2 regions of the Lysinibacillus sp. FSL W8-0992 genome follow, and region 2 is predicted to be linked to the other one. Evidence: a T-box and tRNA genes for the amino acid it is inferred to sense, from the RefSeq annotation. Region 2 holds a T-box; the other holds one or more tRNA genes.
The links. The T-box of region 2 lies ahead of proS (proline--tRNA ligase). A T-box ahead of a tRNA ligase gene usually reads a tRNA of that ligase, here a tRNA-Pro.

Region 1 (15,815 bases), 3.3 Mb from region 2:
CCTGTAGCACTTCTACTTGAATACCATAAGCAGTTGCTAAAGGTGTAAAACGATCCCCAAAATACCCATGACTAATGACGAGTATTTTTTCTCCCTTGCCCACTGTATTGACAATCGCCATTTCCATTGCTAGCGTTCCTGAGCCTGCTAGTACAAACACCTCGCCATCCGTTTGGAGCAGTTCTTTTGTTTGGACTAATGCATTTTTATAAATCGCAACAAATCGTGGATCTGTATGCCCACGCGTCTCGCTCGCCAAAGCATCATATATCTCATCAACTACTGGTGTAGGACCTGGAATTAATAGCATTTCCTTATTGCCCATTTCTTTTCCCCCTCATAATGTTTTCCTGTGTATAGAAAAATGCCTTACAAGCCCCCCATCTAAGCTCGTAAGACATCTTGCACCCCATTTTTAAATCTCATTACTTACCATTAATATAAGTAGACCCCTTTTATTAAACAGTGCTCATTGTGTATAAGTAAAGAACAGGGGAACAGACCCCGCTCGTTACATTAGTGGAACTCATGAGCTGCATTCGAGTTCAGCCCACTGTATTTTAGAAAAGTAGGATATGTTCGTTAGTAGATTCCTATTAATTAACTTAATTTTTCATAGCCTGGAAGTGTCAAGAATTCCACGAACTCATCTTGTTCAATTAAAGATTTAAACAGTTCAGCAGCTTCATCATAGCGACCACTGTTATAAGCCTGTTCCCCAACAGCCTCTTTAATTTTCACAAGCTCTTCTTCCAAAACTTCTAGCACGAATGCTAATGTAATACCTCTTCCATCATCTAAAATACCCTTTGGATGACGAATCCATTGCCATACTTGTGTACGGGAGATTTCTGCTGTTGCAGCATCCTCCATCAAGTTGTTAATCGGTGCAGCACCGTTGCCTCGTAACCAAGAAGCGATGTACTGAACCCCAACACTACAGTTAATTTGAAGACCTTCAAGTGTAATTGTACCTTCTGGCACAGCCACTAAATCTTCAGCCTTAACATTCACATCTTCGCGTTTTTTATGAATTTGATTTGGTGTCTCCATAATCGCATCAAACTGCTCCATAGCCGTTGCAACCATGCCAGGGTGTGCTACCCAAGTCCCGTCATGACCATCAGTTGCCTCACGACGTTTGTCTTCAGCAACCTTTGCAAATGCTACTGCATTCGCTTCGTCATCCCCTTTTACAGGAATTTGCGCCGCCATACCGCCCATCGCAGGTGCGTTACGTTTATGACATGTTTGAATACATAATGACGTATAAGCCTTCATAAATGGAACTGTCATCGTTACTTGACCGCGATCAGGTAAAATCACATCTGGTTGATTACGCAGGCGTTTAATATAGCTGAAAATATAATCCCAACGGCCACAGTTCAGACCTGCTGAATGGTCGCGAAGCTCATATAAAATTTCATCCATTTCAAAAGCAGCCAATATTGTTTCAATTAAAACTGTAGCTCTAATTGTACCTTGTGGAATACCGATGTAATCTTGTGCAAAGACAAAAACATCATTCCACAAACGAGCCTCTAAATGGCTTTCTAACTTTGGCAGGTAGAAGTATGGACCCGTACCTTTTGCTAGTGCATTTTTAGCATTGTGGAATAAATATAGAGCAAAATCAAAGAAACTACCTGATATAGGTTCCCCATCCACTAGTACATGCTTTTCAAGTAAATGAAGACCTCGTGGACGTACTAATAATACAGCTGTTTCATTGTTTAATTTATATGTTTTACCATTTGATGCTTGTGTAAATTCAATTGTCTTATTAATGGCATCACGCATATTGATTTGACCAGAAATCATGTTTTCCCATGTCGGAGCAGATGCATCTTCAAAACAAGCCATGAACATTTTCGCACCAGAGTTCAACGCATTAATAACCATTTTGCGGTCTACTGGTCCAGTAATTTCTACTCGTCGATCTTGTAAATCCGCTGGCAGTGGCGCAATCGTCCAATCTCCCTCACGGATATGCTTTGTATCTGGTAGGAAGTCGAGTTTCTCACCAGCATCAAGACGTTTTTGACGTTCTTGCCGAGCCTCTAAAAGCTCTTTACGACGAGCATCAAACTTTTCATGCAGGGCTAGAACAAACTCAAGGGCTTCCGGTGTTAAAATTTCTTTTGTTTGCTCGTTTTGTTCCCCAACAATAGTAAGCTTACCTGTAGTTACCTGTTCCATTAGTAGTTCCCCACCTCTCGTGATTTAAGTTTCCCCCGCTTAGGAGGTGCGAGGGAAACTTATCTATGATTATGAATTTAGGAATTAACGTAATTGAATTAAACGAATTGTTCAGTTTCTGTAGATCCTGCCATTGCTGTTGTTGAAGAAGTACCACCTGAAATAACTTGTGACACATCATCGAAGTAACCTGTACCTACTTCACGTTGATGACGAGTAGCCGTATAGCCTTTAGATTCAGAAGCAAACTCTGCTTGTTGTAGTTTAGAGTATGCAGCCATTCCGTTATCTTTATAGTCATGAGCTAGCTCAAACATAGAGTGGTTTAATGCATGGAAGCCTGCTAGCGTTACGAATTGGAATTTGTATCCTAGTTTTCCAAGCTCGCGTTGGTATTCTGCGATTTCTTCTTCTGAAAGGTTTGCTTTCCAGTTAAATGAAGGTGAGCAGTTGTAAGCAAGCATTTTACCTGGGAATTCAGCATGAATCGCTGCTGCAAATTCGCGTGCTTCTTCAAGTGATGGCTTAGACGTTTCACACCAGATTAAATCTGCGTATGGTGCATATGCTAAACCGCGGGCAATTGCTTGTTTGATACCTGGTTTTGTACGGAAGAAGCCTTCAGGTGTACGTTCACCAGTTATAAATTCTGCATCACGTGGATCGATATCTGAAGTTACCATATCTGCTGCATCAGCGTCCGTACGCGCGATTAAAATTGTATCTACGCCCATTACATCTGTTGCTAGACGAGCTGCAATTAAGTTACGAACAGCATTTTGTGTAGGAAGTAATACTTTCCCACCTAAGTGCCCACATTTTTTCTCAGAAGCTAATTGGTCTTCTAAATGAACACCTGCAGCTCCCGCCTCAATCATACCTTTTACAAGTTCAAATACATTTAGAGGACCACCGAAACCAGCTTCAGCATCTGCAACGATAGGCGCAAACCAATCAAAGTCATCTACACGACCTTCAGCATGATCGATTTGATCAGCGCGTTGTAGTGCTTGATTAATACGTTTTACTACAGCTGGTACAGAGTTAGCTGGGTATAGTGATTGGTCAGGATACATTTGTCCCGAAAGGTTAGCATCGGCAGCTACTTGCCAGCCTGATAAGTAGATTGCTTGTAAACCTGCTTTTACTTGTTGAACCGCTTGATTACCAGTTAGTGCACCTAATGCATTAATGAATGGTTCTTCATGTAGGGATTTCCAAAGTCGCGTAGCACCTTTAGTTGCTAAAGTTTGCTCAATTACAACAGACCCCTGTAATTTAACTACTTCTTCAGCTGTATATGCGCGCTCAATACCAGCCCAACGCGGGTTTTCTGCCCATTGTTTTTCTAAAGCTTGGATTTTTTCTTGACGTGTTGACATATTGAAATTCCACCTTCCCCTTTGTATAAAATATACTCTGTTAAAAAACTTTTTAAAATCTGTTCCATAACAGGTTTATTTGTTGTAAATTAATATATAACAGTACATCTGAATTTTCATTATTTTTAGATAAAATGCCGAATTTTAATGATGAAACTACCTTTTTTAACGACAAAATTTGGTAAACTGTTTACAAACAAGGGGGATAATCACAATGAATAATGAATTAGATTCTTTACAAAAAGATATTTCACAACAATTTATTACGATGTTACAAGACTGGATTCCAACAAATTCGTCCATCGCCATTGCTGTTCAAAACTCTTATATCTATTTTCACTCTGGATCGCACAGTATTCATTTAGAAGCAGGGCGGCAAGTCGAGCCAGGCAGTATTGCAGAGCAAGTATTACAAACAAAAAAGCGCACAGACGCAATCTTAGACAATACCTTATTTGGAACACCATATTACGGTATTGGCTATCCAATACATATACAGGACACGCTAGCTGCATTAGTAATTGTTTTACCTTCAACTTTTACAGCACAGAAATTAGAACCTTATCAATTTTTAACTGGTAAACGGGACGAAGAATGGAACCCTGTTGCCATTGAGAAAATATCTTATATCGAAAGCCTGCAGAAAAAGACATGGTTCTATGTAGAAAAGGAACAGTTTAAAACAAGTATTACACTCAAGGAGTTACAAATGCGCTTACCAGCATTTTTCATTCGCATTCATCGATCTTATATTGTTAATATTCATTTTATAAAAAAGATGGCGCGTGATCTCACTTCCAATTTTATCGTTACATTAAAAGACGGGACAGAACTACCAGTCAGCCAATCCTATCTCAATAACTTGCGAAACGCCCTTGAATTTTAATAGAGAAAATAAAAACAGCTGTATAAACAGCTGTTCCAGATTGTCAACGAGTGATACAAGACATTTACTACAATGAATCGCATTGTATTTTATTAAGACACTTCAAGTCTGTCGAATAGCCCCAATCTGATTTTGGCGGGGCTTATTCAGACAGACTGCTTTAAATACAAAAAAACCTGAGAATCTAATCTCAGGTTTTTATTTGCCTAGCGACGTCCTACTCTCACAGGGGGAAGCCCCCAACTACCATCGGCGCTAAAGAGCTTAACTTCCGTGTTCGGTATGGGAACGGGTGTGACCTCTTTGCCATCATCACTAGACCTTATATTTTGTTGAAAGATTTTGTTCTTTCAAAACTGGATAAACGGTTCATTGAATGTTTCAAACTTTTTTGGTTAAGTCCTCGATCGATTAGTATTCGTCAGCTCCATGTGTCACCACACTTCCACCTCGAACCTATCTACCTCATCGTCTTTGAGGGATCTTACTTACTTGCGTAATGGGAAATCTCATCTTGAGGGGGGCTTCATGCTTAGATGCTTTCAGCACTTATCCCGTCCACACATAGCTACCCAGCGATGCCTTTGGCAAGACAACTGGTACACCAGCGGTGTGTCCATCCCGGTCCTCTCGTACTAAGGACAGCTCCTCTCAAATTTCCTACGCCCACGACGGATAGGGACCGAACTGTCTCACGACGTTCTGAACCCAGCTCGCGTACCGCTTTAATGGGCGAACAGCCCAACCCTTGGGACCGACTACAGCCCCAGGATGCGATGAGCCGACATCGAGGTGCCAAACCTCCCCGTCGATGTGGACTCTTGGGGGAGATAAGCCTGTTATCCCCGGGGTAGCTTTTATCCGTTGAGCGATGGCCCTTCCATGCGGAACCACCGGATCACTAAGCCCGTCTTTCGACCCTGCTCGACTTGTAGGTCTCGCAGTCAAGCTCCCTTGTGCCTTTACACTCTACGAATGATTTCCAACCATTCTGAGGGAACCTTTGGGCGCCTCCGTTACCTTTTAGGAGGCGACCGCCCCAGTCAAACTGTCCGCCTGACACTGTCTCCTGCCCCGCTAAGGGGCATGGGTTAGAATTTCAATACAACCAGGGTAGTATCCCACCGACGCCTCCTTCGAAGCTGGCGCTCCGAGATCTCTGGCTCCTACCTATCCTGTACAAGTTGTACCAAAATTCAATATCAGGCTACAGTAAAGCTCCACGGGGTCTTTCCGTCCTGTCGCGGGTAACCTGCATCTTCACAGGTACTATAATTTCACCGAGTCTCTCGTTGAGACAGTGCCCAGATCGTTACGCCTTTCGTGCGGGTCGGAACTTACCCGACAAGGAATTTCGCTACCTTAGGACCGTTATAGTTACGGCCGCCGTTTACTGGGGCTTCAATTCGCAGCTTCGCTTGCGCTAACCACTCCTCTTAACCTTCCAGCACCGGGCAGGCGTCAGCCCCTATACGTCACCTTACGGTTTTGCAGAGACCTGTGTTTTTGCTAAACAGTCGCCTGGGCCTATTCACTGCGGCTCTCGTGCGCTTGCACGCTCAAGAGCACCCCTTCTCCCGAAGTTACGGGGTCATTTTGCCGAGTTCCTTAACGAGAGTTCTCTCGCACACCTTAGGATTCTCTCCTCGACTACCTGTGTCGGTTTGCGGTACGGGCACCTCTCACCTCGATAGAGGCTTTTCTTGGCAGTGTGAAATCAGGAACTTCGTCCATACGGACTCGCCATCACAGCTCAACGTTATAGTGTGCGGATTTGCCTACACACACGCCTTACTGCTTGGACGCGCACAACCAACGGCGCGCTTACCCTATCCTACTGCGTCCCCCCATTTCTCAAACGGTGAGGAGGTGGTACAGGAATATCAACCTGTTGTCCATCGCCTACGCCTATCGGCCTCGGCTTAGGTCCCGACTAACCCTGAGCGGACGAGCCTTCCTCAGGAAACCTTAGTCATACGGTGGACGGGATTCTCACCCGTCTTTCGCTACTCATACCGGCATTCTCACTTCTAAGCGCTCCACCAGTCCTTCCGGTCTGACTTCAACGCACTTAGAACGCTCTCCTACCACTGACATCGTAGATGTCAATCCACAGCTTCGGTGAATCGTTTAGCCCCGATACATTTTCGGCGCAGCGTCACTCGACCAGTGAGCTATTACGCACTCTTTAAATGATGGCTGCTTCTAAGCCAACATCCTGGTTGTCTGTGCAACGCCACATCCTTTTCCACTTAACGATTACTTTGGGACCTTAGCTGGTGGTCTGGGCTGTTTCCCTTTTGACTACGGATCTTATCACTCGCAGTCTGACTCCCGTGTATAAATATCTGGCATTCGGAGTTTGTCTGAATTCGGTAAACCGGGATGGCCCCCTAGTCCAAACAGTGCTCTACCTCCAGTATTCTCATCACGAGGCTAGCCCTAAAGCTATTTCGGAGAGAACCAGCTATCTCCAAGTTCGATTGGAATTTCTCCGCTACCCACACCTCATCCCCGCACTTTTCAACGTGCGTGGGTTCGGGCCTCCAGTAAGTGTTACCTCACCTTCACCCTGGACATGGGTAGATCACCTGGTTTCGGGTCTACGACCACGTACTAATTCGCCCTATTCAGACTCGCTTTCGCTGCGGCTCCGCCTTATAAAGCTTAACCTCGCACGTAATCGTAACTCGCCGGTTCATTCTACAAAAGGCACGCTATCACCCATTAACGGGCTCTAACTACTTGTAGGCACACGGTTTCAGGATCTCTTTCACTCCCCTTCCGGGGTGCTTTTCACCTTTCCCTCACGGTACTGGTTCACTATCGGTCACTAGGTAGTATTTAGCCTTGGGAGATGGTCCTCCCGGATTCCGACGGAATTTCACGTGTTCCGCCGTACTCAGGATCCACTCTGGAGGGAATAAACTTTCGACTACAGGGCTTTTACCTGCTCTGGCGGACCTTTCCAAGTCGCTTCATCTAACTCATTCCTTTGTAACTCCGTATAGAGTGTCCTACAACCCCAAGAGGCAAGCCTCTTGGTTTGGGCTCTTCCCGTTTCGCTCGCCGCTACTCAGGGAATCGATTTTTCTTTCTCTTCCTCCAGGTACTTAGATGTTTCAGTTCCCTGGGTCTGCCTTCAAGACGCTATGTATTCACGTCAAGATACTACGCGATTAAACGTAGTGGGTTCCCCCATTCGGAAATCTCCGGATCAAAGCTCACTTACAGCTCCCCGAAGCATATCGGTGTTAGTGCCGTCCTTCTTCGGCTCCTAGTGCCAAGGCATTCGCCGTGCGCCCTTAATAACTTAACCTTCAACGGCTTCCAATCCACTGCGCATTTCGTTGTCAGCTTCTTTCGTTCAGTCAGTCACGTACGTAAGTACGCTCCTTCTTTCACTCAATTGCTTCCTAGAACTGCTTGTGTCTTGAAACCCTATTATTAGTTATTAAGCCTAAAAAACTTAATTTAAAAATAAATGTGTTTGTTACAATTTCAATGTCGTTTTATCCAGTTTTCAAAGAACAAATAAAAAAATTGGTGGAGCCTAGCGGGATCGAACCGCTGACCTCCTGCGTGCAAGGCAGGCGCTCTCCCAGCTGAGCTAAGGCCCCAAGAGGTTATATATGGTGGGCCTAAATGGACTCGAACCATCGACCTCACGCTTATCAGGCGTGCGCTCTAACCAGCTGAGCTATAGGCCCTCTTGGAAGTTTTATAAAATTGTTTATAAACCTTCAAAACTGAACGCAAAACGTAATCTTACAAACCCAAGGTTTGTATTCCGAAAATATCCTTAGAAAGGAGGTGATCCAGCCGCACCTTCCGATACGGCTACCTTGTTACGACTTCACCCCAATCATCTATCCCACCTTCGGCGGCTGGCTCCAAAAGGTTACCTCACCGACTTCGGGTGTTACAAACTCTCGTGGTGTGACGGGCGGTGTGTACAAGGCCCGGGAACGTATTCACCGCGGCATGCTGATCCGCGATTACTAGCGATTCCGGCTTCATGTAGGCGAGTTGCAGCCTACAATCCGAACTGAGAACGACTTTATCGGATTAGCTCCCTCTCGCGAGTTGGCAACCGTTTGTATCGTCCATTGTAGCACGTGTGTAGCCCAGGTCATAAGGGGCATGATGATTTGACGTCATCCCCACCTTCCTCCGGTTTGTCACCGGCAGTCACCTTAGAGTGCCCAACTAAATGATGGCAACTAAGATCAAGGGTTGCGCTCGTTGCGGGACTTAACCCAACATCTCACGACACGAGCTGACGACAACCATGCACCACCTGTCACCGTTGTCCCCGAAGGGAAAACTGTATCTCTACAGTGGTCAATGGGATGTCAAGACCTGGTAAGGTTCTTCGCGTTGCTTCGAATTAAACCACATGCTCCACCGCTTGTGCGGGCCCCCGTCAATTCCTTTGAGTTTCAGTCTTGCGACCGTACTCCCCAGGCGGAGTGCTTAATGCGTTAGCTGCAGCACTAAGGGGCGGAAACCCCCTAACACTTAGCACTCATCGTTTACGGCGTGGACTACCAGGGTATCTAATCCTGTTTGCTCCCCACGCTTTCGCGCCTCAGTGTCAGTTACAGACCAGATAGTCGCCTTCGCCACTGGTGTTCCTCCAAATCTCTACGCATTTCACCGCTACACTTGGAATTCCACTATCCTCTTCTGCACTCAAGTCTCCCAGTTTCCAATGACCCTCCACGGTTGAGCCGTGGGCTTTCACATCAGACTTAAGAAACCACCTGCGCGCGCTTTACGCCCAATAATTCCGGACAACGCTTGCCACCTACGTATTACCGCGGCTGCTGGCACGTAGTTAGCCGTGGCTTTCTAATAAGGTACCGTCAAGGTACAGCCAGTTACTACTGTACTTGTTCTTCCCTTACAACAGAGTTTTACGAACCGAAATCCTTCTTCACTCACGCGGCGTTGCTCCATCAGGCTTTCGCCCATTGTGGAAGATTCCCTACTGCTGCCTCCCGTAGGAGTCTGGGCCGTGTCTCAGTCCCAGTGTGGCCGATCACCCTCTCAGGTCGGCTACGCATCGTCGCCTTGGTGAGCCGTTACCTCACCAACTAGCTAATGCGCCGCGGGCCCATCCTATAGCGACAGCCGAAACCGTCTTTTAGAATTGTCTCATGAGAGACAACAAGTTATTCGGTATTAGCCCCGGTTTCCCGGAGTTATCCCAAACTATAGGGTAGGTTGCCCACGTGTTACTCACCCGTCCGCCGCTAACGTCAAAGGAGCAAGCTCCTTATCTGTTCGCTCGACTTGCATGTATTAGGCACGCCGCCAGCGTTCGTCCTGAGCCAGGATCAAACTCTCCATAAAAGAAATTTGATTAGCTCAAATTGTTTTGCTGGCATCAATTTTGATGTCCAAAATTTTGTTTCGTTCACTAACGAAGTTAGCTACTAAAAACTATATTGATTACGTTTTGCTTGTTCAGTTTTCAAGGTTCATTTATTGTAATTGGTGGAGCCTAGCGGGATCGAACCGCTGACCTCCTGCGTGCAAGGCAGGCGCTCTCCCAGCTGAGCTAAGGCCCCATAAATTCATGTATTTAGGAAATGGTCGGGAAGACAGGATTCGAACCTGCGACCCCTTGGTCCCAAACCAAGTGCTCTACCAAGCTGAGCTACTTCCCGTTCATTTATTGGCGCGCCCGGCAGGAGTCGAACCCACAACCTTCTGATCCGTAGTCAGACGCTCTATCCAATTGAGCTACGGGCGCTTAATATTTAAAAAATGGTGCCGAGGGCCGGAATCGAACCGGCACGGTAGTCACCTACCGCAGGATTTTAAGTCCTGTGCGTCTGCCAGTTCCGCCACCCCGGCACATTTGGAGCGGAAGACGAGGTTCGAACTCGCGACCCCCACCTTGGCAAGGTGGTGTTCTACCACTGAACTACTTCCGCATGTGCATAAGATTATTTATCCTGGCAATTATGAAATTAAAATAAATGGTGCGGGTGAAGGGAGTCGAACCCCCACGCCTCGCGGCGCTAGATCCTAAGTCTAGTGCGTCTGCCAATTCCGCCACACCCGCATATTATTGTTGGCAATTTAAATGGTGAGCCATGAAGGACTCGAACCTTCGACCCTCTGATTAAAAGTCAGATGCTCTACCAACTGAGCTAATGGCTCAAAAAAATGGTGCCGGCTATAGGAATCGAACCCACGACCTACTGATTACAAGTCAGTTGCTCTACCTGCTGAGCTAAACCGGCATATGGTGGAGGATGACGGGCTCGAACCGCCGACCCTCTGCTTGTAAGGCAGATGCTCTCCCAGCTGAGCTAATCCTCCTGGGTATTATGCCTAGCGACGTCCTACTCTCACAGGGGGAAGCCCCCAACTACCATCGGCGCTAAAGAGCTTAACTTCCGTGTTCGGTATGGGAACGGGTGTGACCTCTTTGCCATCATCACTAGACTATTTAAAAGACAAGATTCATTATAACATAAAATGTTATAAATGCAAGCTTTTTTCAAAGCTTTCTTGTTCTTTCAAAACTGGATAAACGTTTCATTGAATGTTTCAAACTTTTTTGGTTAAGTCCTCGATCGATTAGTATTCGTCAGCTCCATGTGTCACCACACTTCCACCTCGAACCTATCTACCTCATCGTCTTTGAGGGATCTTACTTACTTGCGTAATGGGAAATCTCATCTTGAGGGGGGCTTCATGCTTAGATGCTTTCAGCACTTATCCCGTCCACACATAGCTACCCAGCGATGCCTTTGGCAAGACAACTGGTACACCAGCGGTGTGTCCATCCCGGTCCTCTCGTACTAAGGACAGCTCCTCTCAAATTTCCTACGCCCACGACGGATAGGGACCGAACTGTCTCACGACGTTCTGAACCCAGCTCGCGTACCGCTTTAATGGGCGAACAGCCCAACCCTTGGGACCGACTACAGCCCCAGGATGCGATGAGCCGACATCGAGGTGCCAAACCTCCCCGTCGATGTGGACTCTTGGGGGAGATAAGCCTGTTATCCCCGGGGTAGCTTTTATCCGTTGAGCGATGGCCCTTCCATGCGGAACCACCGGATCACTAAGCCCGTCTTTCGACCCTGCTCGACTTGTAGGTCTCGCAGTCAAGCTCCCTTGTGCCTTTACACTCTACGAATGATTTCCAACCATTCTGAGGGAACCTTTGGGCGCCTCCGTTACCTTTTAGGAGGCGACCGCCCCAGTCAAACTGTCCGCCTGACACTGTCTCCTGCCCCGCTAAGGGGCATGGGTTAGAATTTCAATACAACCAGGGTAGTATCCCACCGACGCCTCCTTCGAAGCTGGCGCTCCGAGATCTCTGGCTCCTACCTATCCTGTACAAGTTGTACCAAAATTCAATATCAGGCTACAGTAAAGCTCCACGGGGTCTTTCCGTCCTGTCGCGGGTAACCTGCATCTTCACAGGTACTATAATTTCACCGAGTCTCTCGTTGAGACAGTGCCCAGATCGTTACGCCTTTCGTGCGGGTCGGAACTTACCCGACAAGGAATTTCGCTACCTTAGGACCGTTATAGTTACGGCCGCCGTTTACTGGGGCTTCAATTCGCAGCTTCGCTTGCGCTAACCACTCCTCTTAACCTTCCAGCACCGGGCAGGCGTCAGCCCCTATACGTCACCTTACGGTTTTGCAGAGACCTGTGTTTTTGCTAAACAGTCGCCTGGGCCTATTCACTGCGGCTCTCGTGCGCTTGCACGCTCAAGAGCACCCCTTCTCCCGAAGTTACGGGGTCATTTTGCCGAGTTCCTTAACGAGAGTTCTCTCGCACACCTTAGGATTCTCTCCTCGACTACCTGTGTCGGTTTGCGGTACGGGCACCTCTCACCTCGATAGAGGCTTTTCTTGGCAGTGTGAAATCAGGAACTTCGTCCATACGGACTCGCCATCACAGCTCAACGTTACAGTGTGCGGATTTGCCTACACACACGCCTTACTGCTTGGACGCGCACAACCAACGGCGCGCTTACCCTATCCTACTGCGTCCCCCCATTTCTCAAACGGTGAGGAGGTGGTACAGGAATATCAACCTGTTGTCCATCGCCTACGCCTATCGGCCTCGGCTTAGGTCCCGACTAACCCTGAGCGGACGAGCCTTCCTCAGGAAACCTTAGTCATACGGTGGACGGGATTCTCACCCGTCTTTCGCTACTCATACCGGCATTCTCACTTCTAAGCGCTCCACCAGTCCTTCCGGTCTGACTTCAACGCACTTAGAACGCTCTCCTACCACTGACATCGTAGATGTCAATCCACAGCTTCGGTGAATCGTTTAGCCCCGATACATTTTCGGCGCAGCGTCACTCGACCAGTGAGCTATTACGCACTCTTTAAATGATGGCTGCTTCTAAGCCAACATCCTGGTTGTCTGTGCAACGCCACATCCTTTTCCACTTAACGATTACTTTGGGACCTTAGCTGGTGGTCTGGGCTGTTTCCCTTTTGACTACGGATCTTATCACTCGCAGTCTGACTCCCGTGTATAAATATCTGGCATTCGGAGTTTGTCTGAATTCGGTAAACCGGGATGGCCCCCTAGTCCAAACAGTGCTCTACCTCCAGTATTCTCATCACGAGGCTAGCCCTAAAGCTATTTCGGAGAGAACCAGCTATCTCCAAGTTCGATTGGAATTTCTCCGCTACCCACACCTCATCCCCGCACTTTTCAACGTGCGTGGGTTCGGGCCTCCAGTAAGTGTTACCTCACCTTCACCCTGGACATGGGTAGATCACCTGGTTTCGGGTCTACGACCACGTACTAATTCGCCCTATTCAGACTCGCTTTCGCTGCGGCTCCGCCTTATAAAGCTTAACCTCGCACGTAATCGTAACTCGCCGGTTCATTCTACAAAAGGCACGCTATCACCCATTAACGGGCTCTAACTACTTGTAGGCACACGGTTTCAGGATCTCTTTCACTCCCCTTCCGGGGTGCTTTTCACCTTTCCCTCACGGTACTGGTTCACTATCGGTCACTAGGTAGTATTTAGCCTTGGGAGATGGTCCTCCCGGATTCCGACGGAATTTCACGTGTTCCGCCGTACTCAGGATCCACTCTGGAGGGAATAAACTTTCGACTACAGGGCTTTTACCTGCTCTGGCGGACCTTTCCAAGTCGCTTCATCTAACTCATTCCTTTGTAACTCCGTATAGAGTGTCCTACAACCCCAAGAGGCAAGCCTCTTGGTTTGGGCTCTTCCCGTTTCGCTCGCCGCTACTCAGGGAATCGATTTTTCTTTCTCTTCCTCCAGGTACTTAGATGTTTCAGTTCCCTGGGTCTGCCTTCAAGACGCTATGTATTCACGTCAAGATACTACGCGATTAAACGTAGTGGGTTCCCCCATTCGGAAATCTCCGGATCAAAGCTCACTTACAGCTCCCCGAAGCATATCGGTGTTAGTGCCGTCCTTCTTCGGCTCCTAGTGCCAAGGCATTCGCCGTGCGCCCTTAATAACTTAACCTAGTTATTAAGCCTATAAAAAACTTAAAAAAATAAATGTGTTTGTTACAATTTCAATGTCGTTTTATCCAGTTTTCAAAGAACAAGTTTTGAAGTATTTCATCGTAATGATGAACCTTCAAAACTGAACGCAAAACGTAATCTTACAAACCCAAGGTTTGTATTCCGAAAATATCCTTAGAAAGGAGGTGATCCAGCCGCACCTTCCGATACGGCTACCTTGTTACGACTTCACCCCAATCATCTATCCCACCTTCGGCGGCTGGCTCCAAAAGGTTACCTCACCGACTTCGGGTGTTACAAACTCTCGTGGTGTGACGGGCGGTGTGTACAAGGCCCGGGAACGTATTCACCGCGGCATGCTGATCCGCGATTACTAGCGATTCCGGCTTCATGTAGGCGAGTTGCAGCCTACAATCCGAACTGAGAACGACTTTATCGGATTAGCTCCCTCTCGCGAGTTGGCAACCGTTTGTATCGTCCATTGTAGCACGTGTGTAGCCCAGGTCATAAGGGGCATGATGATTTGACGTCATCCCCACCTTCCTCCGGTTTGTCACCGGCAGTCACCTTAGAGTGCCCAACTAAATGATGGCAACTAAGATCAAGGGTTGCGCTCGTTGCGGGACTTAACCCAACATCTCACGACACGAGCTGACGACAACCATGCACCACCTGTCACCGTTGTCCCCGAAGGGAAAACTGTATCTCTACAGTGGTCAATGGGATGTCAAGACCTGGTAAGGTTCTTCGCGTTGCTTCGAATTAAACCACATGCTCCACCGCTTGTGCGGGCCCCCGTCAATTCCTTTGAGTTTCAGTCTTGCGACCGTACTCCCCAGGCGGAGTGCTTAATGCGTTAGCTGCAGCACTAAGGGGCGGAAACCCCCTAACACTTAGCACTCATCGTTTACGGCGTGGACTACCAGGGTATCTAATCCTGTTTGCTCCCCACGCTTTCGCGCCTCAGTGTCAGTTACAGACCAGATAGTCGCCTTCGCCACTGGTGTTCCTCCAAATCTCTACGCATTTCACCGCTACACTTGGAATTCCACTATCCTCTTCTGCACTCAAGTCTCCCAGTTTCCAATGACCCTCCACGGTTGAGCCGTGGGCTTTCACATCAGACTTAAGAAACCACCTGCGCGCGCTTTACGCCCAATAATTCCGGACAACGCTTGCCACCTACGTATTACCGCGGCTGCTGGCACGTAGTTAGCCGTGGCTTTCTAATAAGGTACCGTCAAGGTACAGCCAGTTACTACTGTACTTGTTCTTCCCTTACAACAGAGTTTTACGAACCGAAATCCTTCTTCACTCACGCGGCGTTGCTCCATCAGGCTTTCGCCCATTGTGGAAGATTCCCTACTGCTGCCTCCCGTAGGAGTCTGGGCCGTGTCTCAGTCCCAGTGTGGCCGATCACCCTCTCAGGTCGGCTACGCATCGTCGCCTTGGTGAGCCGTTACCTCACCAACTAGCTAATGCGCCGCGGGCCCATCCTATAGCGACAGCCGAAACCGTCTTTTAGAATTGTCTCATGAGAGACAACAAGTTATTCGGTATTAGCCCCGGTTTCCCGGAGTTATCCCAAACTATAGGGTAGGTTGCCCACGTGTTACTCACCCGTCCGCCGCTAACGTCAAAGGAGCAAGCTCCTTATCTGTTCGCTCGACTTGCATGTATTAGGCACGCCGCCAGCGTTCGTCCTGAGCCAGGATCAAACTCTCCATAAAAGAAATTTGATTAGCTCAAATTGTTTTGCTGGCATCAATTTTGATGTCCAAAATTTTGTTTCGTTCACTAACGAAGTTAGCTACTAAAAACTATATTGATTACGTTTTGCT
Region 2 (15,815 bases):
AATTATTTATTTTATTGAGATTTCACCTTACAGCTTTCTAACGATTAAAATGGACTGTTAACAATGCGCAATATTTTGGATGTTCGACTCTGGTATATCAAATACAATTTAACCTCACATCAATGAAAGCGCTTACTGAAATGACTTAAAAAGTTCTAACCATTTATTACATTGGACTTACATATGTATCATACTCTCTAAACAAACTAGAGGTAAAAAATAAAAATGTCTGCTGGTTCTACAACTATTTTTCCTATTAATTACTAGTATATCATCTATCCTTAAAATGTAAATATATACATATTTTAAACTATTAACACTTTTAAACCAATTAATAATAAAAATTATGTATTATTATTACAATTATCTTTCTAAAATCTATATTAGTGATATAAAATTTTTTAGAGCCGTAGAATATGAGTAAAAAGTCATTAATAAAGCGTTTCAACAAAATTGTTGAAACGCTTTATATTTGTACTTCGTCGTAAATTAGTAAGCTCGTGCAAACCAAACTGTATGTTTTGCTTCATGCCCACAATGAATGCAAGTATCCTTTGTAACTGGTGGGTTAAATGGAATGTTACGTGTTGTGAATTTTGTCTCTTCTTTTACCTTTTCTTCACATGCATCGTCTCCACACCAACCTGCTAAAATCCAACCTGGTATTGTTTCATTCTGTTCAGCTTGAGTTAAATGTTGTTGTAACTGCTCCATTGAATCAATATGTGTATGCGAGTTATTCGCACGGAAAGCTTTTGCTTTTTCGAAAAGACGTGTTTGCATTGTTTCAAGTTCTGTTTCAATGCTTTCAACAATTGTTTCTAAAGATACAGAAACTTTTTCTTCTTCATCACGGGCTTTCATTAAACCTTGTTGATTCTCTAAATCACGTGGTCCCAACTCAATACGTACCGGTACACCTTTTAACTCCCACTCATTAAATTTATAGCCTGGCGATTGATCCGAGTCATCAAGGCGAACACGAATTCCTTTTGCTTTTAACGCTGCAAAAATTTCATCTAATTTCTCGATAATAGCAGGGTTCTTTTTCCATGGTCCGACAGGGATTAACACAACTTGAGTCGGTGCAATCTTTGGTGGTAAAACAAGACCTTGCTCATCGCCATGCACCATGATGACAGACCCGATTAATCGTGTCGATGTACCCCAAGAAGTTGTATGCACATAAACATGTTTATTTTCTTTATTTAAATATTTTATATCAAATGCTTCAGCAAATTTTGTACCTAAGTAATGGGATGTACCCGCTTGCACAGCTTTTCCATCCTTCATCATCGCTTCAATAGAGAATGTATCAACCGCTCCAGCAAAACGTTCAGATGGTGTCTTTTGTCCATCATATACTGGAATCGCTAGCAAACCTTCTACTACTTCTTTGTAAATTGCTAACATTTGCATTGTCTCTTTACGTGCATCTTCTTCATCGACATGGGCAGTATGACCTTCTTGCCATAAAAATTCAGAAGTACGGATAAACGGTAGCGTTTTCTTCTCCCAACGGAATACATTTGCCCATTGATTAATTAAAACTGGAAGATCACGATAACTTTTAATCCAATTTGAATATAAATGTCCAATCATTGTTTCAGAAGTTGGACGTAATGCTAAGCGCTCCTCTAACTTCTCACCCGCCGCTTCTGTAACCCATGGAAGCTCTGGTGAAAATCCTTCAATATGATCTTTTTCCTTTTGAAAAAATGATTCTGGTATTAACATCGGGAAGTAAGCATTGCGGTGACCTGTTTCCTTAAACCGCATATCCATCTCAGCTTGAATGTGCTCCCATAATTCATAGCCGTCTGGTTTAAAAGCAATACAGCCACGAACTGGCGTATAATCCATTAAATCCGCTTTTTGAATCGTATCCACATACCATTTTGAAAAATCGTTTATTTTTTGAGCCATCTTCTTTTCCTCCTATGTTTTAAATAATAAAAAAAGCATAAAGCATCCTAATAAAGGACGTCTTTACGCTAATTGACGTGGTACCACCTTAGTTCGACTTAATAACTATATTAAGTCCTCTAAACGTTTGTAACGAAACGACTCGGTTAGTTGTTAACTGACATCTCCGTGATAGGGTTCAATAAGAAGAGGTGATATAGCTTTCAGCCTAGGCTATAATTTCTGTTTCACAATACTTATTTACTTGATCACATCATCGATTTATTATTTATACATTAATATACCAATTTGCTAAATGTAATTCAATCATTACTGTCATACATCACCACATATTACCCTACCCAACGGAGGAAATCCCGCTCGGCGTTTTAAAAATAGGGCAAGACCTTCTCATCTCTCCCAACTTACAGTGTTTTATTTGTTTGTTTAGCTAAAATATCATAGAAATGTCGTTAATCAACATGTATGATGTTTATACTGTAATAAATTTAAACAATTGTTATGGGAAGGTGATTGTATGAAACGTCAACGAACTGAAAAATTATGGCGAGAAGAAAAGTATCGTGTCATGTTTCATAGCCAAAAGCATTACAATCAGCTTCGGCTGGCAATGCGCGATATACTGCCCCATGAACAAATTGAACAATTGATCGAAGATGCATTACAACAAATACCTACTGACGGCAGCATGCGCAATGCGTGCCAGCATATGTGGGGGTATTTCCGTAAAGTTGCTACATCCGAGGAAAAGCAAAAATATGAGAAATTGCTCATCACTGGTCAAATACAGGCGCTTCTTTGCTTTTTACAGCAATTATCCATACAATATAACATTACATATTTACGACAAAGTACTATTTTAAAAATACTGGAAGAGTAAGTCTAATTTTAAAGCAAGATATTACACTCCTTTAAAATCAACCTCTTAGGAGACCAACATGAACAAAAATCAGGACAATACAGAAGTTATCTACCTATCCAATCCATCCGAACGTTTAATGCATCCATTTTATAATAAACAAATCGTCTTTACAGGAGCTCTCTCCACAATGACACGTTCTGAAGCTGCAAAAAAGGCCCGAGCTTATGGAGCTTTCATGCAAGGGGCCGTGACAAAAGAGACAGATTTCCTTATTCTTGGCAAAAACCGACGAGAAAAAAGTACAAAACATTTAAAGGCTGAGCAGTTAATTCAACTCGGTCACGACATTCAAATTATAGCTGAAGATGATTTTATTTGGCTTATTTCGATGTAAAAAGAGTATGTACCATCTTATATGCAGTAACAGTAACCTCCTAAACTCCTTTCCTAAGTACTTTTCATCAATAAAAGAGGAGAGGCTGGGACAAAAGACAAAAAGTATTAGATTGACTGCCATCAATCTAACACTTTTTTGCTATGCCGTTGTTGTCTGCTATGGTGGATGCTTTCCTCGCTCACCACACTAAACCACAAACCTCGCTACCTTGATTTTTGTTGAGTCATGCCTTCTGTGTGTTCTTCAACAATTAACCCAAAAATTGAAAGCTTTACAGGTCTTGATGTACGAGCAGAATTGGCGACTCTACACATAAAACCTAGTCACTCGCCCCTATCGTTGCCAACAGGCTAAGCATATTTTCCGATGAAAAAGATTTTGCACTAAGTAAAGCGATTTCCATTTTAAAACGTAAAAGCAAAGCCCTTTAATTCATCGTTTTCAAAACTGCTTTCGCTTTATGATGGATCACCGTAAAAAAAGAAGCGTCAACTAACAGTATGTTCTGTCATTGACGCTTTTGTTATTACTCGATTACATCAGATGAGAATTTTTGTACATGCGAAGGATTTATTTTTGCAGGAATCGGATTTTGATAAACATCGTCACCCAATCGCTCTTTTAAATCTTGCTTTGCCTGATCTATTAATTGTGGTTGAGCGAGCATTGCTGCAGCAGTTGCCGCCATAACTTTACCAGCATGTAGCATACCTTTATGAGCGATTGCCGTCGTGCCTGTTGCAACCGCCTGCCAAGAATGCAACTGTGTGCCCTGTGCATGACAAGTCGTTGTACATTGTGCAGTCGGCACAACCCAACTCACATCTCCTACATCTGTAGATCCTGGCATCGTCACATTCGTAAAAGCTTTATGGTAAGGAAGTAAGGCTGTTGACAATGGCGCATCCTTCTCTTTTGCTAAAATCTCTCTATATACCGGTATAGAGAGTAGTGCTCCACCGCTTTTTTCCTGTTGTGACAACGTATTGCGAATAGCAGCCGCAAATTGATAGTCTTCTTCGCTAAATTCAGGTGTTCCTAGCTGTGCAAATTGTTCAAACATAACTTGCTGCATCGTATGGTTTGGAATAAGATTGGAACAAGCTTTATCGAAAATGATTTCCACTTCTGTTCCAGTCATTAATGCTGCACCCTGTGCAACTTTACAAACACGCTCATAGATTTCATTTACTTGACTCGTTTTAGGTGCACGTATTAAGTAAAGTACACTGGCATCTGCTTGGACAATATTAGGGGACAATCCACCAGTATTTGTCACTGCGTAATGCACACGAGCTTCCGGAATTATATGTTCTCGGAGATAGTTGACCCCAACGTTCATCAGCTCAACAGCATCTAACGCACTACGTCCAAGATGTGGTGCTTGAGCCGCATGCGCTGCACGACCTGTGAATTGAAAGGAAACTTGTGTATTCGCTAATGAACTTGTGCACATCATTAAATTATGATCGGCTGGATGCCAGCATAATGCAAAATCTACATCATCGAAAAGTCCAGCACGTACCATCAACGTTTTCCCAGAGCCCCCCTCTTCTGCCGGACAGCCATAGTAACGAATTGTTCCAGAAATATTATGTTTCACCATATAGTCACGTAAAGCTACGGCTGCGGCTAAAGAACCTGTTCCAAGTAAATTATGACCGCATCCATGCCCATTACCACCTTGCTCTATAGCAGATTTTATGGCAGTCCCCCCTTGTTGACTTAAACCAGACAGAGCATCATATTCTCCTAAAAAAGCAATGACTGGCTTTCCACTGCCATAACTTCCGATAAAGGCTGTTTCCAGATTTGCAACACCTTTCTCAACATCAAATCCTTCACTTTCCAATGCCGTACATAACAAATCTGCAGATTGAAATTCTTTAAAACGGATTTCCGCGAAATTCCAAATTTTATTACTGATATCGATAAACTTATCTCGCTTATCTTCAATAATTTTGGATAGCTCGTTTATAGCATTTAATGTATTAGACATAAATAATCACTCCAATAGTTTTTATTTCAAGCACTTTAAAAGGATGGATCAGGTGAGATTTTATCCCTAGTTTGTAATGTCATAGCCGTAACAATTGGAATGATGATCATCACCATTAAGAACATAAATGCTGCCGAATAGGAGCCACCGAAAATTGTGATGATGAATCCCATGACAAATGGCGAAATTGCACCAGCTACTTGTCCTCCAAAATACATGAACCCTGTTGCAGTACCAATTACATCATGTGAGAAATATTTCAGTGGTAACGTCAGAATCGTAGTAGTAGCAAATAAACACCCTGCTGATGTTAAAGCTTGGAAAGTTACCACCATAGTTATGGAAGAAGCACTTGTCATGAAAAATAAACTAATTCCTGCAATGACAGCACCAACCATTATCAAATACTTTTCTTTACCTACTGCAAACTTATCAATCAACCAACCTGTAAGCACAACTGCAATGAGCGCGGCAAACGCAGGAATAATTGCAAGTGTGCCCATCGATACCATATCTAAATTTTTCTCTTTCACCATAAATGTTGGCATCCATGATGTGAGCCCCCAATTGACAATACTTACGCCAAAGTACATCAACATTAACTGCCACAACATTGGCATCTTTAATAATTTTTTTAACGGCACCTTAGTAGCTGTAGTTGTTACTGCCGTTTTTATTTGTGACTCGCTTGGCTTTAAAAAGAAATAAAGGACAATCGTCAAGAAAAGCCCTAAAACCCCAAAAATAAAGAACAAATTCCGCCAGCCAATCGAAGTTATTAAAGCGGCAGCTAATATTGCTGAAATCATACTGCCAATTGTCGTTGCGGCAGTAAGCGTCGACTTAGCACGACCTCGTTCAGATTTTGGGAAATTGTCTGCAACTGCTAATGAACTAGCTGCAGGAAAGCTCCCCTCTCCAATCCCAAATAGTAGTCGTATCGCAATAAGCGATATAAATGACCAGGCAAAACCAGTTAGAATCGTGAAAATAGACCATAATAAAACGGATATGAGAATCATTCTTCTTGCCCCGTATTTATCAGAAAGAAAACCTCCAACTAATTGCATTACTGCATAACTCAAAAAAAATACACTAATAATTAATCCAGCTTGCGTTTCATTCAACTTAAATTCTTCTGCTATCGGTATAATCGCCACGTTCATCGAAAGCTTGTCCAGATAGTTGACAATCCACGTCATAAACAAAATTCCAAGAATTATGTATTTTTGCTTAGTCGTACCGGTTCTTTCCAAAAAAAGTCCCCCTTGTGATAAAACACATTATTTTTAGACATATTAAAGACAGTCTTTAATTATTATAAGATTGACTATTAAAAAAATCAATAAAATTCAAAAAATACACTTCTATATTGATATAGACAGCATTTGTCAAATATACTAGAACTAATAGATAATCTAGGAGGAGAATTAACTTTGATTCGAATCGGTGTAATCGTAGCGCATAATTCACTACAAGATGTTTTACCTATCCAAGAAAAATTAAAAGAACGCTGCGAGTTGACTTTTTTTACATATAGAAAACTTTCAGAAATAAAACCTTTATATCTGGAAAACTATATATTTTTTGATGCGATTGTCATGAATGGCTTGGCACATCTAGTGTTACAAAGTTCTCAGATTAACTATCAAATACCAACTCATTATTATATGGCGAATGAGCGTGATTTTTATAAAAAGCTGTTTCATATTAGTAGAAAATATCCAAATATCGATTTTTCAAAAGTGACATTTGATTTTAGTGGCTACACGGATTTAATAAAATTAGAGGAAATATATGCAAAAGATGAGGAAGCTCATATTATCCATTTACCTATTACGGATAATTTTTACGAGGATTTATTAGATAAGCATATTGAATTGAATAGATCCGGGAAAGTAGAACTATCTATTACAGCTTTTAGTAATATATTAAACAAACTTTCAGAGCATGGTGTGACCGCAGAGCTGATAACTGCGTCTCCACAAACTATTCAAGAAATATTTGAAAAAGTAATTCAGGAAGTTCGGCATAAACAATTAACAGAGAGTATTATTGCCATTGGAAAAATTACAAGTGATGCACTGATTCCATCTAAAGTAGAAAATGTAAATACAGAATTCAATCAAATTCTTTTACACACTACCCTATTGGAATATAGAGAAAAAAATCACTTATCGATGATTATTCAAAAACAAAGTGTACATTTCGAAATCTTTACATCTCAAAAAGAATTACTGACAGTTACTAATAATTTTTCACATGATGGATTAGAACAAACATTAACTGAGAGCTTACCTTTTCCAGTGACCATTGGCTGGGGAGTTGGTCAAAGTATTGATGATGCCAGAAAAAAAGCGCATATTGCAAATCATGAGGCTCAAAAACAAGAAAAGTCGTCTTGCATTATTACAGAAAATGGTCAAATCATTGCGCCAAACACGCAAGAGAAAATGGTTTTACATATAAAAGAGGAAACGCCGGAGTTACAGCGTTTAAGTGAAAAACTGAATATTTCTATGCTGTTAATGCAAAAAATTCTCTCCGTTATTGAAAAAATGAATACCAATGAATTATCTTCTGACGATATAGCATTACATTTAGGCATTACAATCAGAAGCTCTAACCGTATTTTGAATGAATTAGAAGAAAAAGGAGTAGCTGAATTAATTTATAAAAAACATGAAAAACTGCGAGGTAGACCTAAGAAATTTTATAAAATCAATTTCCATAAAAATGAAGCATGATACGTGGAACTTCAATTCGTAGGGGGGTCATAATGCTAAAGAAATTCTCCATAACAGAGTTGTCGTAACAGTTTCCTTTACGAGACATATTTTGGACAAACCATTTGATGGCTCAAATAAATCAAATGAGCCAAGGTGTTTTAAAATTACTGAAATAAAAAAATGAGGAGCAAAATTATCTTTGTTTCTCCAAAGAAAAGCACGTTGACCAGCCGCAACACTGCGGTCAATCAACGTGCTTTTAAATTTTAGTAGTATGTCTAATACTATTTTTGCACTACTGGTGCAGGATAGTCAAAGCCCTTTGTATCCACTTCGACTTTTTTCATGATTTGATCTTCGAACGGCTTATCTGTAGCGTCTCGATCAACTGCAACAATCTCATCTACCGTTTCCATACCTTCGATGACTTTTCCAAATGCAGCGTAATCTCCATCAAGATTGGACGCTTCTTCTACCATAATAAAAAATTGTGAGCCCGCAGAATTTGGATTGTTATTCGTCCGTGCCATTGAAATAACACCGCGCTCATGTTTTAAATTATTTTCAAAGCCATTATTCGTAAACTCACCGTTAATCGAGTACTCTGGTCCACCAGATCCATTTCCAGCAGGATCTCCACCTTGAACCATAAAGCCAGGAATTACACGATGAAAAATAAGCCCATCATAAAAACCATCTTTTACTAAAGAAATAAAATTAGCAACTGTATTCGGTGCTACTTTAGGCTCTAGTTCAATAACAATTTTTTTATCGTCATTCATCGTAATTGTCACAATTGGATTTTCTTTCACTGCAGATGCATAATCTACTTTTTCTTCCACTGTCTTATCCTCTTTTGATGTTCCACAACCTGTCAGAACAAAAGCTAGTGCCATCAGACTAAAGACAAAATACAATACTTTAGATCGTGCCAACATTCTTTCAACTCCCTATATAATCAGTTTATTAAAGTATATAACTATAAGATTATTTAAGACAACTTATATATAATCTTACAAATGAATATTAAAAACGGAGATTTCAGGTGGGACCATAAAACGAGCTGGAATTCTAGATGTCCCTATTCCGGTATTTACATAAAGCTGCATCCCATTGCTTTTATTAATAGTATAAAATCCATCACTATATTTTTCAGCTAAGGAAGTAGTCATTGTTTTCATAAATGGAATTTTTATTTGTCCTCCATGACTATGCCCAGCTAACAGCAAATTAATTGAAGTATCTTTTAATAAGTCTGCCATATCTGGTTCATGCATAAGTACAATTTTATAATCAAAACTATCATCCAATTGCGATAACAATTGGTCTATATCTGGATTTCCAAGCAAACCATCATCCAATCCTCCGATAAATAGCTTCTTATCATTTAATACAGTAACATTTACTCCACTATTTTTTAATAAAGTAAAACCTGAATTCGTTAATAAATCTTCATATATTTTAAAAGCACCACCACCGTAATCGCGGTTTCCCCAAACTGCATATTTCCCCACGGTAGCTTTAAGCTTTGATAAATTTTCAGTTACTTGTTGTTTCTGTTGAAATGTAGAAAAATTTTCGAATAAATCCCCTGTAAAAACAATAATATCAGGTGATAATTGATTAATCTTTTCTACTAAACGGTTTAATTGTTTTATTGTGTAAGTTTCACTAACTTGAATATCAGATATTTGAACTACTTTGACTGATTCACCCTTGTCTTCATTTAAATCATACGAATGAATGACAAGCCTTGTTGGTTCAACTTTAAAAGCGTACCCTACAAATAAACCTATTAATACCATCAGTAATAAAACTATTTTTACAATCCTTTTAAAACTCTTCATTCCAATATAAATGCCCCTTTCAAATCTATAACCATTATTATAAAGGTGCTATGTTACAGTAATATGTACTTTTTATGATTGTTAGAAAAAGGCACTCAATAAATGAAAAAAACGTGCACCAAATAGATGCCCGTTCTTTGTTTTATTTTGATTCAACTAAATCAAACCATATCGTAAAACGAATATACGAGTCTACTAACACCACTTCATACTGTAAATCATTTTTAGCTAAGATGCTAGCAACAATCGACAATCCTAAGCCTGTCCCGCTAATTTCTTTGTTCCTCGATTCTTCTGCTACGTAGAATGCATCCCAAATAAAAGGAAGATGCTCTTGTTGCAAACTTGTCGTTTTATTTCGTATCGAGAACTTTATTTTGTTTTTATCTTCATTTGTTAAGTTGATTTCGAAATACTGCTCTTCGCCATATTTAATGGCGTTGCTTATTAAATTATTCATTACAATCTCTATTTGATTACTATCTTCATAAATAAAGGAATGTTGTATTGAATCTAAATTTTGCACTACATGCACATTGTTATTTCTTAATGAAATATTATATTGTGTAATAATTTTTTGAATAAGATGCTTTAATTCGAATGGCTCTTTTTTCACTTCTAATTCGTGGATTTTAGATAATTTGATTAAATAATCCACCATTTCTGAAGTGTAATTTACTTGTTCTAAAATAATATCCGTATAGGAGCCATCATCAAAACCATCTTTAATACCAATTGTATATGCTTGTATTAATGACAAGGGTGTTTTTACTTCATGAGAGATACTTGAAATTAACGTATTTAAACTTTGATTTTTCTTTTCTAATTGTGAATGAACATTTTTCAAAGAATTACTCATTTCATTAATACTGTGTGACAACTCCTCAATTTCATCGCCTGAGGTTATCTCCACTTCTTTAAAGTTTAAATTTGTAATATCTTTTGCTACGTTTTTTAATTTCTCTAAAGGAGTAATAATTTTCTTAGAGAATAGTGCTACCAATAATATACTAATTATAATTCCTAGCAATAAGGAATATAAATATAATTGGTTTACTATTTTTAAAGCATCTGTATTATGAGCAACTACTGTTCCTACTAACACTAAATGTTGATCTTTCTCATACAGCACAGTTAGAAGGCTCGACTTTAGTTTTCCTTGATTAAATAATAGTCTTACTGTTTTTCCTTCCTTTATTTTTTCTAGAGAATTCTCCGTAATCCAAAATTTATTTAAAACAATTTTATCTTTAAACAATGCAAATTCGATATTTTCATTAATTTCATCGGTACTACCGCTATTTTGAATAATAACAATTGTAACGTTATTATCATTTTCAATTTTTTCTTGTGTTTCTATTAGTTGTGGAATTGTTAAATCCTTTAGCTCTTCATAAACGGCGTTAACATTATTTTTCATTTTAAATAAATAATAATTAGCGGAAAAGTAATTGTTTAACAAAAAGGAAACACCGAAAACGATGAGCATAATTACACTCACCATCAATAACAATTTCTTTCCAATTTTATTCAACTTTATCATTAAAGCTATACCCCATTCCTCTATGGGTTATAATATGGTCATCTCCAATCTTGTCACGCAGCCTATTAATGTGCGTATCGACTGTACGTTCCTCACCAAGATAGTCCAAGCCCCAAACCATTGATAACAAAGAATTTCTAGATAATACTTGCCCTTTATTTTCATATAAAATCTTCAATAAGTCATATTCTTTTTTAGAGAGTACTATGTCTTCTTCGTCCTTAAATACTTTCTTACTTTGTAAATTGATTTTCAAATTCCTTATTTCAGCCAACTTTTCTGTTCCAAGCATTTTTTTCACTCTTAAAATTAATATTCGCGGATCAAATGGCTTACGAATATATTCATCTGCCCCAATATCTAATGCCATAAATTCATCATCATTGGACGACTTTGCTGTTAACATGACCACTTTCGTTAAGCTTACTTTCTTTATTTCTCTGCATACTTCAATGCCACTTAACTTAGGCATCATCCAATCCAAAACTGCAAGATCGATTTTTTTTGAATAAAAAATTTCAAGTGCTTCTTCTCCTTCAAAAGCAATACTGACATTAAAACCTTCCTTTTCAAAGTAGGTTTTCAAGATAGCAGTCATGTGTTTCTCATCATCAGCTATTAGTATATTCACTTTATATAAACTCCTTATCTGTCTTACCAGTAACTCTTCTCATAATAAAAGGCAAAAGGTGAAAACCTTAAAAGAAGACTTCACCTTTTTTCTAACATTTATACGATAGAGTAGCATACGTATTTTTACTTTTCTAATCCATTTTTCAGGGCACCCCATAATGGATTACTTACTTCTACTTGTTCTCGATTTGGTAGCTTTCCTTTTTCAAATGCCTCCCAATATTTCCAATTTGGCGGTTGCTCTCCTAATTGATAATCCATGCCTTCCCATGTGTCTTCACGGAATGCATAGAACGCCCAATGCCAGCCATATTCATCAAAAATTGAAATAAGATCTGATAAATATTGATCAGCACCTTTGACCATTCGGTTAATGCCGAATTCTTCCGCAATGATTCGATTAGCAGGAATATTATTTTCTTCTGCCCACTTATCTACAGGTTGTAAAAAGTCTTTTAAAGTATCTTTATTAAACATTTTTTCCGTTTTCTGCTCTCCTACTTTCACCTTGCCAGGATAAGCATACTCGAATCCTCGTTTACGATTTTGACTTGTCATTTCATATGGCTCATACATATGAAATGCGTACAGTACATTATCATCCTGGATTGGTTTCAGATACTCAAATGCCCAAGGAGTTGCATATAATCCAGAATTAAGAATAATCGGTGTTTCTTTATCCACCAAGCGAATCGCTTCTACAATCGTTTCATACAATTTATTTAAATCGGCAGCTGTATTTTCCACTTGACTGTACCAGTCACTATAATCCTGCGTCCAAAAATCATTAAATCCTGTAGCTGTTTCAGGGTGTGGCTCATTCACTAAATTATATCCAACAACAGCGGGATGATCCTTCAATCTAGTAGCAAGATCTTGCCAAAACTGCGCTGATTGCTGATGATAACTTAAATCCTGCCATATTCGATCATCGTTTTGACGATTATTAAATTGTCTCCAACGATTTCCTGGCAAACTTAAAACTGTTAACACTACTTTTGAACCTCGTTCATAAGCTGCATCCAAGTCTGCTTTTAATGCTTCAAAATCTTCTTCTACAATACCTTCATAATGATCTACATTACCAATTAAAAAATCTTTTTTGGGATTTGAATCTGGCTGATCATTAAATAAAAAATCTCTGTCCTTTGACCATTTATCTGGAGCTAAGCGTATAAATTCGATGTTTTCTTTATTAACTTCTGTATAGTTTTCTGGTATGGATTTTGAATTCATGAAATTGGTACCTTTTTTCTGTTCATCCCAAAATGATAACTTGCTTGCTAGTGTACCTGCCTCTATATTTATTTGTTTTTCTTCTTCCTGTTTACTTGCACATCCTCCTACGAGTAATAGGACAAAAACTATAATTAACGAAAGAATACTCCTTTTCGAACGATTTTGATTGACTCTCATCTCCTCACCTCACCTCACAAGCATTGTAAAATACTAATGTCACAAGCATGTCACATAAAAAAATGTCATTCAATTGTTATAAAGTTAAAAGAAATTATTCAGCTAGATCAAAAAAAGTTTGATGATGTGATTTGTTGTAATTTTTCGGTTCCAAGTGGCGAACTGGAACGCACCATTTTATGGACAACGTACGGCATTAATTCTAAAAGCTATTAGCTCATTTCTCCCTCATTAACATTTTATCGTTCATTTAACGTAATTATCTCTCACCTCCTCCCTCCAAATATTTTTAGTGAAAATTTTTAAGTTTAAAATGAGAAATTACTGGCTTCCTTTCGTTATAGTAGATGTAAAGGCCTTTACAAAAATTTGAAGGAGCCATTTTAGATGAAATCTAATGAAACAAATTTTATCCAGCGTCTGCAATTTGGAAAAGAAGACGCACTCGAATATATTGTGGACAACTATTTATCCCTAATAAAGGGCATTACCTATAAAGTGCTATCTCCATTTAATAACCAAGGCATGATAGATGAATGCGTGAATGATATTTTGTTATCTGTGTGGCATCATGCTAAAGATTTCGATGGTGATTCTGCGAAATTCAAAAGTTGGATTTGTTCGATAGCGAAGTTTAAGGCCATTGATTATTACAGAAAAGCTGCTAAAAATATAGAGGTTTCCAGTGATTACTTGGAGCCTTCTAGTGCTGACTCTTTAGAAAAGGATTTGCTGCGCAATGAAAATAGATCGGAACTCATGCAATTGATTAACCGACTTGATCCGATTGATCAACAAATCTTTATTCGAAAATTTTTCCTTGGTGAACATTCAGAAGACATCGCTCGCAGATTTGGAAAAACGAAAGCTTCTATCGACAATCGCATTTACCGCTGTAAAAAGAAACTAAAAGTACATGCATCTGATTTTTTTACGGGAGGTAGTATGGTATGAAAAATATTTATAAGCACTTAAATGATTTGGACATTGACATAGAAGAGTTTGAAGAAATGGAAGTCAGTGCGTTTGAAAAGGCTAGAGTAAAAAAAGAACTGTTGAAAAATATTCACGCTAGCAAACAAAAGAAATGGAAAAAGTCCGTAACTGCTGCTTCTCTTGCATTAGGTTTAATTGCCTCCACCCTCTTAGGTTTATCGTTTACTGCTAACGCAGAAGAGATTCCAATTCTAGGTAATATCTTTAAATTTTTTAACAACGATGGCTTATCTGTAGACTATAAAGAAAATGCCAATCTAATAAATGGAGTTGCCAATAGCAATGGTATCAAGGTAACAGTGAATGATGCCATATATGATGGTGAAAAGCTCATTGTCACATATACAATTGAAACTAATAAATACATGGGGGAAACACTTCATATTAAGGGAATCCCGCTGATAGAAAATAAAGGTGATGGAATAAACGAGGTTTCGCGAATAGATGAAAATAAATATGTTGGGAAAGCCACAACTTTTACTGAGGAGAAGTATAGTTCCATCAATGTAAATTGGAAGCTTGATTATATCCTTTCAGATCTGACAACTGATAAAGAGCACATTACTGGTGACTGGCAATTCAGTTTTCATTTAGACAAAGCAAATATTACAGTGCAAAACATTCAACAGCACAGTGAAACGGAAGGCATTTCAGTAAATATTGAAAATATCACGCTTACACCAACATCATTCCAAATCAATTACGAACAAGCTGTTTCGAAGGAAATAGAAAATGAATGGGATATGGCAGATATAGATATTGAAGTAAAAGATAATTTAGGACATCAATATGTTAGCAACTATCATGGCGGGGCCGGTACAAATGATGTCAAAATGACTTGGAATAAAACCTTCCAGGCGCTAAATCCTGAGGCATCCAAACTCATCATCACACCAAAAGTAACACTCTCGGATTATGACGGAGTCGATTACAATACGGATGGCTCCATTAAAGGGAAATATAGATTGATGAATAGTAAAGCAAGCTTAAAAGAATTTGATATGGACGAGATTATCGTTGAAATCGAAAAATAATATATTAAATCCCTCTTGTTCAAATAGCGAAAATTATTTGAACAGAGGGATAATTATTAATTAGCGAATATTACGTTTTAACAGTACTAATCCAATAGCTATAAGAGCCACAATGGAGCATACAATAAACATTATGGCATACGATGTCAGCTGTACAACAATACCCATCACAAAACTCCCAAATGAAAATCCTAAATCATAAGTTGCAAGATAGACCCCTAGTAAAATATGTTTTTTCTTTTCTGGAATGGCAAACGATATGTAGGTCACAATTGTAGGATATAACATGGCAGATGCTAAACCATTAAACATAGCAGAGAGATAAATGAAGTAGCCAAGATGTTCCCCGAAGGCTAGCATTGTTGTTCCAATGGTGGATGACAAAAGTACAAGTATAATGAAACTCGGATGCCAATGTCCGTCAGAGGGGATT

Region 1: it encodes a tRNA-Pro, which carries the amino acid that the T-box ahead of proS (proline--tRNA ligase) is inferred to sense. The anticodon was not compared.

Annotation. Positions count from the first base shown of each region.
Region 1 is NZ_JBBOZQ010000001.1:615,535-631,349, forward strand. It holds gene NSQ74_RS02845 (pyridoxal-phosphate-dependent aminotransferase family protein) at 1-325, opposite strand, end outside; gene aceB (malate synthase A) at 601-2,199, opposite strand; gene aceA (isocitrate lyase) at 2,298-3,581, opposite strand; gene NSQ74_RS02860 (LytTR family DNA-binding domain-containing protein) at 3,796-4,467, shown strand; rRNA gene rrf (5S ribosomal RNA) at 4,672-4,787, opposite strand; rRNA gene NSQ74_RS02870 (23S ribosomal RNA) at 4,859-7,786, opposite strand; tRNA gene NSQ74_RS02875 (tRNA-Ala) at 8,012-8,087, opposite strand; tRNA gene NSQ74_RS02880 (tRNA-Ile) at 8,101-8,177, opposite strand; rRNA gene NSQ74_RS02885 (16S ribosomal RNA) at 8,274-9,825, opposite strand; tRNA gene NSQ74_RS02890 (tRNA-Ala) at 9,968-10,043, opposite strand; tRNA gene NSQ74_RS02895 (tRNA-Pro) at 10,066-10,142, opposite strand; tRNA gene NSQ74_RS02900 (tRNA-Arg) at 10,152-10,228, opposite strand; tRNA gene NSQ74_RS02905 (tRNA-Leu) at 10,244-10,332, opposite strand; tRNA gene NSQ74_RS02910 (tRNA-Gly) at 10,338-10,412, opposite strand; tRNA gene NSQ74_RS02915 (tRNA-Leu) at 10,459-10,543, opposite strand; tRNA gene NSQ74_RS02920 (tRNA-Lys) at 10,566-10,641, opposite strand; tRNA gene NSQ74_RS02925 (tRNA-Thr) at 10,649-10,724, opposite strand; tRNA gene NSQ74_RS02930 (tRNA-Val) at 10,728-10,803, opposite strand; rRNA gene rrf (5S ribosomal RNA) at 10,814-10,929, opposite strand; rRNA gene NSQ74_RS02940 (23S ribosomal RNA) at 11,045-13,972, opposite strand; rRNA gene NSQ74_RS02945 (16S ribosomal RNA) at 14,153-15,704, opposite strand.
Region 2 is NZ_JBBOZQ010000001.1:3,939,334-3,955,148, forward strand. It holds gene proS (proline--tRNA ligase) at 490-1,926, opposite strand; T-box leader at 1,977-2,192, opposite strand; gene NSQ74_RS19810 (YbgA family protein) at 2,444-2,806, shown strand; gene NSQ74_RS19815 (BRCT domain-containing protein) at 2,865-3,182, shown strand; gene NSQ74_RS19820 (M20 family metallopeptidase) at 3,712-5,184, opposite strand; gene NSQ74_RS19825 (MFS transporter) at 5,220-6,440, opposite strand; gene NSQ74_RS19830 (hypothetical protein) at 6,621-7,931, shown strand; gene NSQ74_RS19835 (peptidylprolyl isomerase) at 8,198-8,851, opposite strand; gene NSQ74_RS19840 (metallophosphoesterase) at 8,927-9,760, opposite strand; gene NSQ74_RS19845 (HAMP domain-containing sensor histidine kinase) at 9,903-11,303, opposite strand; gene NSQ74_RS19850 (response regulator transcription factor) at 11,287-11,934, opposite strand; gene NSQ74_RS19855 (glycoside hydrolase family 5 protein) at 12,060-13,352, opposite strand; gene NSQ74_RS19860 (sigma-70 family RNA polymerase sigma factor) at 13,740-14,306, shown strand; gene NSQ74_RS19865 (DUF4179 domain-containing protein) at 14,303-15,382, shown strand; gene cntE (staphylopine family metallophore export MFS transporter CntE) at 15,443-15,815, opposite strand, start outside.